2 regions of the Pigmentiphaga aceris genome follow, and region 1 is predicted to be linked to the other one. Evidence: riboswitches for the same ligand, from Rfam matches in the RefSeq annotation. Region 1 holds a riboswitch; the other holds the start of a gene.
The links. Region 1 has a riboswitch for glycine ahead of gcvT (glycine cleavage system aminomethyltransferase GcvT). Riboswitches for the same ligand answer to the same signal wherever they lie in the genome.
Positions count from the first base shown of each region.

Region 2: linked by a shared signal. The riboswitch ahead of FXN63_RS11525 (trimeric intracellular cation channel family protein) and the one ahead of gcvT (glycine cleavage system aminomethyltransferase GcvT) in region 1 are both predicted to bind glycine.

Region 1 covers NZ_CP043046.1:5,245,988-5,251,438, forward strand. Annotated here, with positions in the region: gene gcvP (aminomethyl-transferring glycine dehydrogenase) at 1-656, opposite strand, end outside; gene gcvH (glycine cleavage system protein GcvH) at 850-1,227, opposite strand; gene gcvT (glycine cleavage system aminomethyltransferase GcvT) at 1,299-2,402, opposite strand; glycine riboswitch at 2,475-2,596, opposite strand; glycine riboswitch at 2,609-2,711, opposite strand; gene FXN63_RS22655 (ExeM/NucH family extracellular endonuclease) at 2,907-5,451, shown strand, end outside.
Region 2 covers NZ_CP043046.1:2,644,075-2,649,525, forward strand. Annotated here, with positions in the region: gene FXN63_RS11520 (efflux RND transporter permease subunit) at 1-1,568, shown strand, start outside; gene FXN63_RS11525 (trimeric intracellular cation channel family protein) at 1,581-2,195, opposite strand; glycine riboswitch at 2,403-2,493, opposite strand; gene FXN63_RS11530 (SDR family NAD(P)-dependent oxidoreductase) at 2,629-3,369, opposite strand; gene FXN63_RS11535 (DoxX family protein) at 3,380-3,787, opposite strand; gene FXN63_RS11540 (winged helix-turn-helix transcriptional regulator) at 3,879-4,304, shown strand; gene FXN63_RS11545 (3-deoxy-D-arabino-heptulosonate 7-phosphate synthase) at 4,301-5,451, opposite strand, start outside.

The DNA of each region.
Region 1 (5,451 bases):
CGACCCAGCGATTGCGGGTATTGCAGCAGCGCGCCGTAGCACTCGGGCACGCCCTCGGCTTCGTCACCGATCACCAGTTCGATGTCCAGGCCTTCGGCGCGCGTGCGCACCACTTCGATGGTCTGCGGATGGCAGAACTTCGACACGAAGAACACGTTGCTGCGCGACTTCGCACCACGGCGCGCCAGGGTCATGGCTTCGGCGGCAGCGGTGCCTTCGTCCAGCAGCGATGCGTTGGCGATGTCGAGCGCGGTCAGGTCGGTGACCATGGTCTGGAAGTTCAGCAGCGCTTCCAGGCGGCCTTGCGAAATTTCGGGTTGGTACGGCGTGTAGGCCGTGTACCAGGCAGGATTTTCCAGGATGTTGCGCAGGATCACCGGCGGAGTGTGAGTACCGTAGTAGCCCTGGCCGATGAAGCTGCGCAGCACGGTGTTGCGCCCGCCGATTTCAGCCAGTTCGGCCAGCACGTCGACTTCGCTGCGCGGGCCGGGCAAGGCCAGCGGCGCACGTTCGCGGATGCCGGGCGGCACGACCTGGTCGATCAGCGCGTCCAGGCTGTCTGCGCCAACGGTGGCCAGCATGCGGGCCTGTTCGTCCGCCGTGGGACCAATGTGGCGGGTGATGAATTCGGCGTGGCTTTCCAGCGTGCGCAACATGAAGGGATTCCTGCGGGAAATGATCCAGGGGTCGGATCAGGAAAAACGAATGGGGAAATACGAAAACGACGTCGAACCGACAAACCAGCGCCAGTCGAAACGCTGCTGGCGCAAGGCATACCTGCTTTGGGAGCAGAGGGTCGTAAGTTCGAAGCCATCCAGCTGCGAGCCAAGGCCCGCAGCTGGACTACGCTCAGGCGTCCAGCGAAGCCTGGTAGCTCGATGCGTCCAGCAGCTTGCTGATGTCAGCCGGATTGGCCGGCTTGATCTTGAAGATCCAGGCGGTGTACGGGGCTGCGTTCAGGGTTTCCGGGCTGTTTTCCAGCTCTTCGTTGAAGGCAACGATTTCGCCGTCAACCGGGGCGTAGATGTCGGAAGCGGCCTTGACCGACTCGACCACACCAGCGGTTTCGCCAGCCTTGAGCGTGGCACCCACTTTGACGTCGCCGACGTACACCAGGTCACCCAGCTGGTCTTGTGCGGGGTCGGTGATACCGACGACAAACACGTCACCTTCGGCGCGGACCCATTCGTGGGTGGCGGCATATTTCAGATCGGTGGGCAGATTCATGAGGTACTCCGATGGCGGCGCAGCGCTCGCCGCGCCATGGGAAAAAGGGAAAAACGGGGCTAGCGCGGCGATCAGGCCGACGCGTGGTCTACGGCAGCACCATTGCGCACAAACGGCAGTTTGCACACTTGGGCCGGGACCAATTTTCCGCGAATATCGACGTGGACAACATCACCGACTGCAACGCCTGCGGGCAGACGCGCAAAGCCGATCGACACGCCCAGCGTGGGCGACATGCTGCCGCTGGTCAGTTCACCATCACCATGCGGCGTTTCCACGCGCATGTGGGCGCGCATCACGCCACGCTCCAGCAGCTTCAGGCCATGCATGCGGCGTGTGCCGCCGAAAACTTCCAGCGCGTCGCGGCCGATGAAACGGCGCTCGGCGTCTTTGCTGTGCACGGTCCAGGTCAGGCCAGCTTCTGCCGGGAAGACCAGCTCGTCCATGTCCTGGCCATACAGATTCATGCCGGCTTCCAGACGCAGCGTGTCGCGTGCGCCCAGGCCGCAAGGCTTCACGCCAACGGCGATCAGGTCACGCCACAGCTCGGCAACTTCAGAGGCAGGCACCACGATTTCGAAACCGTCTTCACCGGTGTAGCCGGTGCGTGCCACCAGGGCCGTACCCGCTTCCACGGCCGAGAACACGCCCAGCGCGTCGGTCACGGTTTCCCAGGCCGGGCGCGCGGCCCACACCTTGGCGCGGGCCTGCGGGCCTTGCACGGCAATCATCGCCAGATCGCGGCGCGGGGTGATGGTGACGTCCCAGTTCTGTGCAGCTGCCACGCGCTGCATCCATGCGATGTCCTTGTCGGCGGTGCCGGCATTGACCACCACGCGGTAGTGCGTGGGCGTGAAGAAATACACGATCAGGTCATCGATGACCCCACCCTGCGGGTTCAGCATGCACGAGTACAAGGCCTTGCCAGGCAGGCTCAGGCGGGCCACGTCGTTGGCGATCAACAACCGCAAGTAAGCCTGGGCACGCGGACCGATGACATCGACGTTCAGCATATGCGACACGTCGAACATGCCGGCGTCACGACGCACGGTGTGGTGTTCGTCCAGTTGCGACCCATAGGCGATGGGCATGTCCCAACCGCCAAAGTCGACCATCTTGGCGCCCAGGGCGACGTGTTCTGAATGAAGCGGGGTTTGTTTCAAGGCATGCGACACGGCAACTCCAGCAAGGCAAGGGCGTATAGGGGGAATGACAGCACGTCACTGCAAGCAGTAATTCGTACTGTCTCACGCCCCTCTGTCCTTTTGCCTGAGAGTTTTCCGTCGCCCGCGTGGCGGGGGGCCGGTGTGCACCTTCGGCGGTCCCGCGACAGGCCTGGCCTGTGGGGACTCTCTCCAGAGTGCTGTCCCGTGCGAACACGGCACACGATGCGGTATTGGAGCCTGAGCGATTCTGGGCGAATTGCGCCTTCGGCGGCATGGCGGCGGGTTTCCCGGCCGCATGCGCTCTCCCGCGTGATGCGTCGACAGCGGGACGAAGAATACCAAGAAAAGCCCGGCTAGGGCAGATGGCAAACATGACACCCGCACGCAAATGTCACGCAAGGGTCACGTCAGCTTAATGTAAGGAACCCATAGTCCGGCCCTCTTACTTATTACGCGACTGGGCCAGGCGTCTCGACGACAGCAGATGCCTCGGCCCCTAACGGAGTGCCTCTTGTGACTGTGTGGATCAACGAATTTCATTACGACAATGCCAGCGCTGGTGACCAGGGCGAATTCATCGAGGTGGCTGGCGCTGCCGGCACCGACCTGACTGGCTGGTCGTTGGTCCTCTACAACGGCGGGTCAAACGTCAACGCTGCGGTGGTCTACCGCACCATCCCCTTGAGCGGCACGATGCCGGACCTGTCCAACGGCATGGGCGCACTGCGTTTCCTGCCGGGCGTCACCGACGGCATCCAGAACGGCCCTTCCGACGGTTTTGCGCTGGTCGATAGCGACAACCAAGTGGTGCAGTTTCTCAGCTACGAAGGGGTGATCACGGCTGGCGCAGGCCCGGCCAATGGCATGACCAGCACCAACGTCAGCGTCTCGGAAACCAATGCCACCGTCCCAGGCACCTCGTTGCAGCTGAGCGGCACCGGCAACCAGTACAGCGACTTCACCTGGGCCGCGTCCGCCACCAGCACACCAGACGCGCTGAACAACAACCAGAGCTTCACCGCACCCGGCCCTGACACAGCACCGCCACAGCTGATCACCACCAGCGTATCGGGCCTGCAGATCGCCGCCGACATCGTGCTGCGCGTGAACGAAGCTGTGACGCTGGACACCAGCAAGGTCCGCCTGCTGGACAACAATCAACAGACGGTGGACGCGCAGATCACGCTCGATGGTCGAAACGTGCGCATCAACCCGACCGACAATCTGGCCGGTACCCAGACTTACCAGGTCGTGCTCGACGAAGGTGCACTGACCGACACCGCCACCAATGCGTCGGCCGCAGTAACGGTCCAGGTCGAGACTGCTGCGCCGCCTGCGGAATTGCGTATTCATGCGATCCAGGGCACCGGGGCTACCAACGCCCGTAATGGTGAAATCGTCACCATCGAAGCCATCGTGTTCGGCGACTTCCAGAATGGTGACGGTGACGCCAAGCGCGATCTCGGCGGCTTCTTCATGCAGGAAGAAAAGGCCAATCACGACAGCGATGCAGCAACGTCCGAGGGCATCTTCATTTATGAAGGCTCGGGTGCCACGCAGACCAATGTGAATGTGGGTGACCGCGTGAAGGTCACCGGCACCGTCAGCGAATTCGGCGGCAAGACGCAGATCACGGCAACACAGATCAGCGTCGTGCAAGCACAGGCCGTCACGGACGTGGCAGCAGAACTTGCCGTCGAGATCAGCTTGCCGGCCAATGACGTGGTCGCCACCGCAGGCAAGTACCAGCCTGACCTGAAAGCCTACGAAAGCATGCTGGTACGCGTGACCGACAAGCTCACCATCACCGAGCAATTCGACCTTGATCGATATGGTCAGATCACGCTGACCGCGGGTGAACGCCCCTTCCAGTTCACGGCAGAAAATGCACCCAGCACCGCTGGATACGACGCGCACCTGAGGGCGATCGGTGCCAACCAGATCGTCTATGACGACGGCCTGAGCGTTCAGAACGCACCCATCGGCAACCTGGACGGTTTTGCCGGCTACAACACGGCCAATGCCCCGCGCATGGGCGACACCATCGACGGTCTGACGGGGGTATTGGACTATTTTTCCAACGCCTGGCGCGTGCGCTCGGTGGAAGACGGCAGCGTGACGGTGAACCGGGTCAACACCCGCGTGGACGAACCCGAAGATGTTGGCGGCCGCCTGAAACTGGCCGGACTGAACGTGTTGAATTACTTCACCACGCTCAATGAAAACGGCGCACAGACCGAGGTCGGCCTGGCACCGCGCGGGGCCAACAACCAGGCAGAATTCACGCGCCAGACCGACAAGCTGGTCAACACGCTGCTCAAACTCAATGCCGATGTACTCGGTCTGGTTGAAATCGAGAACAACTTCGAAGACAACGCAGCCGGCAACGCGCTGGACTACCTGGTCGACCAGTTGAACGCCAAGCTGCCAAACCCGGCCGATCATTACGCCTGGGTCGATCCCGGCAGCAAACACGTGGGCGGCGACGCCATCGCGGTGGGACTGATCTATCGACCGGCTGTCGTGAAAATCGCAGCAGGCACCACCGTCGCCAAGCTGAATGACGCCACGCTTGCCACGCTGGATGGCGGCCAGGCACTGCTGGACCAAAGCGCCCTCAATCGGGTGTTCGATGGTGAAAGCACCAGCCGCAATCCGTTGGCCGTCACCTTCGAGGAGATCGCCACCGGGGAACAGTTCACTGCCGTCGTCAGTCACCTGAAATCCAAAGGCTCGGCCACCCCGGCAGGCGGCGCTGCCAACGCGGACAATCTGGATGGTGCCGGTGCCTGGAACCACCAGCGCGAACTTGCCGTCACCGCCATCACCAAATGGCTGGCCACCAACCCTACTGGCTCCAGCGACGCCGACCAGGTATTGCTGGGTGACTTCAACGCCTACGCAAAAGAAAATCCGATCAAGCTGCTGGCCGATGCGGGTTACGTCAACGTCGAAGATCGCCTGACCAAGCCGTACTCATATGTGTTCGACGGTCAGTTGGGCACCCTGGACTACGTGCTGGCCAGCAGCAGCCTGAACAGCCAGATCACCAACGTGA
Region 2 (5,451 bases), 2.6 Mb from region 1:
CTGCGTGGGTGCGTCACTATCTGATTGCGGCGCGTTGGTGCCTGCGGCACCGTGCCATCACGGCAACGCTTGCAACGCTGCTGTTCGTCGGCTGTCTGGTGCTGGCCGTTCAATTGCCGTCTGCGTTCATTCCACCGGAGGACGATGCCCAGACGCAAGTCAGGCTGACGCTTGCGCCCGGCAGCGAGTTGCGTGACACGATTGCAATGGCCGAGCGCGCAAGGCTTTTGCTTGCGCAACAGGCTCACGTGCGCCTGGTCTACGCCGCCATCGGTGGCGGAAACACCGGAGGCGACCCGGTTGAAGCCGTGGCGGCATCTGCGTCAGATGTGCGCACCGCCGTGCTGACGCTGAACCTGACGCCGCGTACTGAGCGCAACGGTGTGCGCAAGCAGCAGATCGAACGACAACTGCGCCAGGCGCTGGCCGTACTCGCTGGCGTCAGGGTTTCGGTTGGCATGCCGGGGTCAAATGAACCTTACGTGCTGGTGCTTGGCGGGGAAGACAGTCGTGTGCTTGAACGGCACGCCTTGCAGGTCGAAAGAGAGCTGCGCGCCATTCCGGGGATCGGGGCGGTGACGTCCAGTGCCAGCCTGGTGCGGCCCGAACTGACGGTGATGCCGGACTTTGCACGGGCCGCCGACCTGGGCGTGTCGTCATCGACCATTGCTCAGACCTTGCGTGTTGCCACCGTTGGCGACTACGAACAGGAACTGGCAAAACTGAATCTGGGCGAACGGCAGGTGCCGGTGCTGGTGCGCTTGCACAACGCCGCGCGCGAAGATATCGACACGCTCAAACGCCTACCGGTGCCCGGCGCGCGTGGGCCGGTGGCCTTGGAAAACGTGGCAACGTTGGAAATCGGCAGTGGGCCGGCCGAGATCACGCGTCATGACCGCATGCGCAATATCAATATCGAGATTGAGGTCAGCGAGCGTTCGCTCAGTGAGATTGAAGATGCCGTGTTGACCTTGTCCAGCTTGCAGCAACTGCCCACAGGCGTCACGCGCAGCGTGGTGGGTGATGCCGAATCCATGAACGAACTGGCAACCGGCTTTGGCATCGCGATGCTGACCGGCGTGCTGTGCATATATATGGTGCTGGTGCTGCTGCTGAGAGACTTCGCGCAGCCAGGGACGATTCTGACGGCATTGGTGCTGGCGGTTCCCGGCGCGGTGCTGGCCTTGTTCCTGACCGGGTCGGCACTGTCTATGCCATCGATGATCGGCTTGATCATGTTGATGGGCATCGCCACGAAGAATTCGATTCTGCTGGTCGACTACATCATCATCGCGCGCCGTGAACACGGCTTGAACCGCATGGATGCCATGATCGACGCCTGCCGCAAGCGGGCACGCCCCATCGTCATGACCACGCTTGCAATGGGTGGCGGCATGGTCCCCGTGGCAATGGGGCTGATCGGCGACCCGAGTTTCCGCATGCCGATGGCAATTGTGGTGATTGGCGGCTTGATCAGCTCCACTGTACTGAGCCTGTTGGTGGTGCCAGTGGTCTACAGCTATGTGGATGACGGGATGCGATGGGTGTTCAGGCGGGGGGATGCATAAGCACCACAGGTATTACTCCCAGCGTTGTTGATACGAGAACGTCGGCAGCTTCCAGCCGAAGCGCAGCGCCAGCATGCGCATCGCAATGCCGACGACAAAGCTCAACACGGTGGTCAACTCGTGGTTCACGTCCAGCGCGCGCAAGCCCAGGAACAGGCAGCACACCACCAGCGACACACTGGCGTACAGCTCGCGCTGGAACACCACGGGCATCTGGTTGCACAGCACATCGCGCAACACCCCGCCAAAAATGCCGGTGATCATGCCGGCCATGATCACCACCGGCAGGGCGTAGTTCATGCGCAATGCAATGTCGCAGCCGATCAAGGAGAACGCCACCAGGCCCATCGCGTCCAGCGCCAGGAATAGGCGCTTGAGTCGGTGCATGTGCGGGGCCACCAGCACCGTCAGCAGGCCCGCGCTGATCACCAGCGCGATGTAGCCAGGGTGTTGTGTCCAACCGATGGGGAAGTTGCCAAGAATGACGTCGCGCACCGTGCCGCCGCCCAAGGCGGTGACAAAGGCAATGACCGCCACGCCGAACACGTCCATGTTGCGGCGTCCGGCGGCCAGCGCGCCGGACATGGCCTCGGCAGCGATGGCAACCAGATAGATGAAGGTCAGCATGCCGGCCCCCGCAGGGAAACAGGCGTGGCGATGGCAGAACGGGTGTGCAGCACAGGAGGCTCCAGGTAGGGAAGGGCGCGCGTGGCCGCGAGCCCGGTAATGCCTCTCCCCCTGTCCTTGTTACCTGAGAGTTCGAGCTGCTGCGCAGCCTGCCCCTTCGGTGGACCCGATCATGCACCAGCAGTCGGGCCGCTCTCCAGTCGGCGATCTATTTCTGCGGTCCGTTTACCTGAGCGATGATGGGAGTTTGCGCCTTCGGTGGGCGTGCTGCTGCACGCCGCTCTCCCGCAGAGAAGCTGACATTATCCACGGTCAGGGCCGGCCTGCCCAGCCCAGGACGCGCGCCCAAGTCATCTGCGCAACGCTCCGGGCCGGCATCGTCGTTATCGGCATGGCGGCTGTCAGCCGGTACTGCCGATCTGGCAACCGCAGGTCAACGGGCGCTGTCGATGATCATGCCGCCATCCGGGGTCAGGCTGTAGCCGGTCAGGAACTGCGCGTCCTTGCTGGCCAGGAACAGCACGACCGGGGCGATGTCTTGTTCGGGCGAGCCGTAACGGCCAAGCGCGTTGCTTGGTGGTGGCACGTCGGCATTGCCCCAGGTTTGCGCAACCGGCAGCACATTGTTCACCGTGATGTTGTCCGGTCCCCATTCGCGTGCGGCTGTGCGCGTGAGCGCCCGTACCGCTTCCTTGGCCATGTTGTAAGGCGCATAAGGGGGCAGACCTGAGATACCCGCCAAGGACGCAAAGTTGATGACGCGGCCCGCGCCACTGGCTTTCAAATGGGGGTGGCATGCCTGCATCATCAGCAGGTAAGAGATCGGCCCCATATCAAAATTGCGCTGCAACGTGTCAACCGACAAATCCAGTACGGAAGAAAACACCACCGATGCATCAAACGCGTTATTGACGAGGATATCGACGCCGCCGAAGGTGTCGACGACCTTTGCCACTGCGGCCTGAATCTGGCTGGCGTCGCTCGTGTCGCACACGACACCAAGTGCGACGCCGCCTGCGGCTTCAATATCCGCGACGACACGGTCGACATTTGCCGGCGTGTACGACAGCACCGCTACCTTTGCACCTTCAGCGGCAAACAACTCCGCCGTGGCGCGGCCGATGCCACGGCCGGCTCCGGTGACGATCGCGATTTTTCCTTCGAGACGAGACATGATGCGTTCCTTACTTGAATGTGGATAGAACCGCAGGGGCGGTGGGTGCATAGGCTGCCGGTACGTCGCGGGCGGCGTTCTGGGTCAGAAACGATGCGCTCAGCAATAGCAAACCGATGAATGCAGGCAGTGCCCCCTTGGGTTTGCGCGCACCGACATGCGCGAGTGCCGCCAATACCAAGTGATAAAACATGCCGGCATAAGCGAGCTCACTGAGCGCCACGTTGAATCGCGACAGCACCGCCACCGGGGCCGCAATTTTCACGATGATCAGAAACGGCACCAGGTAGGCGGGATACCCCAGCTTGGCTATTTCCAATCGCACCCAATCGCTTTTGCTCAGATATAAAAAAGCAGAGATGAAGAACGGCAGGCATAAAAATGCAGTGCTGATCCAGTATGTGTAAATAGCAGTCATTGGTTATTTCTGGGTGATTTTTATATCGACGGTGCCCAGAATGTCGCCTAAGATTAAAGTGCGCAAGTAGGATGAATTAATAGGGCTTGGTATGGAAAAGCAGACTAATGGAAGTCAGGTTGATCAGGTTCCCCCAAATACGGCAGGGCCAGCGAAAAGGGATGACGTAAACATGCATGAGGAAATGCGCCGGGCGTTTTCCTTGCTGTCGGGTAAATGGAAGCTGGAAATAATGTGGCTACTGAATCAACGCATGTATCGCTTCGGTGAGCTACGCAAAGCCATCCCTGGCGTTACTCAGCACATGCTGACCGCCCAGTTGCGTGAGCTGGAAGCCGATGGATTGGTATCGCGCACCGTGTTCGCAGAAGTGCCGCCGCGTGTGGAATATGAGATTACCGCCAAGGCGCGCGGGCTTGGCCCTACCATGGAGGCGCTGACAGTGTGGTGGAATGAATATGGAAAAACGGTGCCGGTGAAGCCAGGCGCGCGCGGTAGAAAGGCTAAGGGGATTTAGCCTTTATTTGCGGTGGGTATGGCTGCGGATAAATCGGAAATATGCACCATCAATGCCCGCACGCCATAAAGCATGGGATATTGCTCCAGCACCGGACGCCATCGTGCAGATTCCAACAGCGCTTGCCATACTGGTTCAAGCTCGTTTGGCTCGGCAGTCTGGTTTTTCACAAGTTTGTCGGCGAATGCCAAACTGGCCTCGCTGGACAGCAATTGCATTCGGCTGGCAGCGTTAAGCAGTCGTGGTGCCGCTTCAGCAGGACCGTCACAGCAATACAGCACGTCGTTGGCCAAGTCCGATTCGTCGGTGCTCAGTGCGGCCAATGATGCCCCAGTGATGCGTACGTCGCCCTGCTGGGTGGCAAACGTGTAAACCGTGTCGCGTGCTGCACTTGCCAGCAGTTGCAGGCCGCGCAGCAGGCGCGGGAAGTCGGTGGTGGCAGCGTCGACCGAGGCTTTCACTTCCACCAGCAGGCACACGTCCCAAGTGTGTTCATCATTGCCTGCGGTCTGACTCAGCAAGACGGCATCCCACTCGCTTTTGGCGCGCTCGGTGTTGCCTGGGATAGAGGCCGGTACCCGCAGCGAGGTGACGACGCGGTAGGTGGTACCCGTGTCAGTGGCGGCGTCAGTGTTGGCGTGATCCGTCTCGTTCAGTCGCTGCGCCAGCGTATTCAACACCTGCGCTGCTTTGGCCTCTGCGGACGCCCCCCGCTGTTGGGCGATGCTGGCCTGAGCAATGGCCGCTTCACTTCCTGATCTTGGAAAGTGCCGATCCAGCAAGCCTTGGTAGCGTTGCACGGCAGGGTCGTTCAACAGGCCCGCAAGTCGTTCCAAGCGCCGTAGTTCGGGGCTGGCAACCAATCGGGTCAAGGATTGCACCAGGGGTGTGTCTGGCTGCGCTTCGTCTTCGATCAGTTGGTGTGCCGCACTGGCCAGCGTTGACCAGGATGTCGATTCGAGCGCGGTGTGCAATTCGGTCAATGCGTTGCGCTGGGCACTGGGCGGCTGCCGCTGCAGTTTGGCCGGATGCGCAACAGAATTGACGATGGCGTAGATGGCGCGGCGGTCTTGGTCGTTCTGGGCGGACAGTGATGCGTAATCCTGTACGTGTGCGGTTTGGTAGCGAAGCAGCATCGCCTGAAATG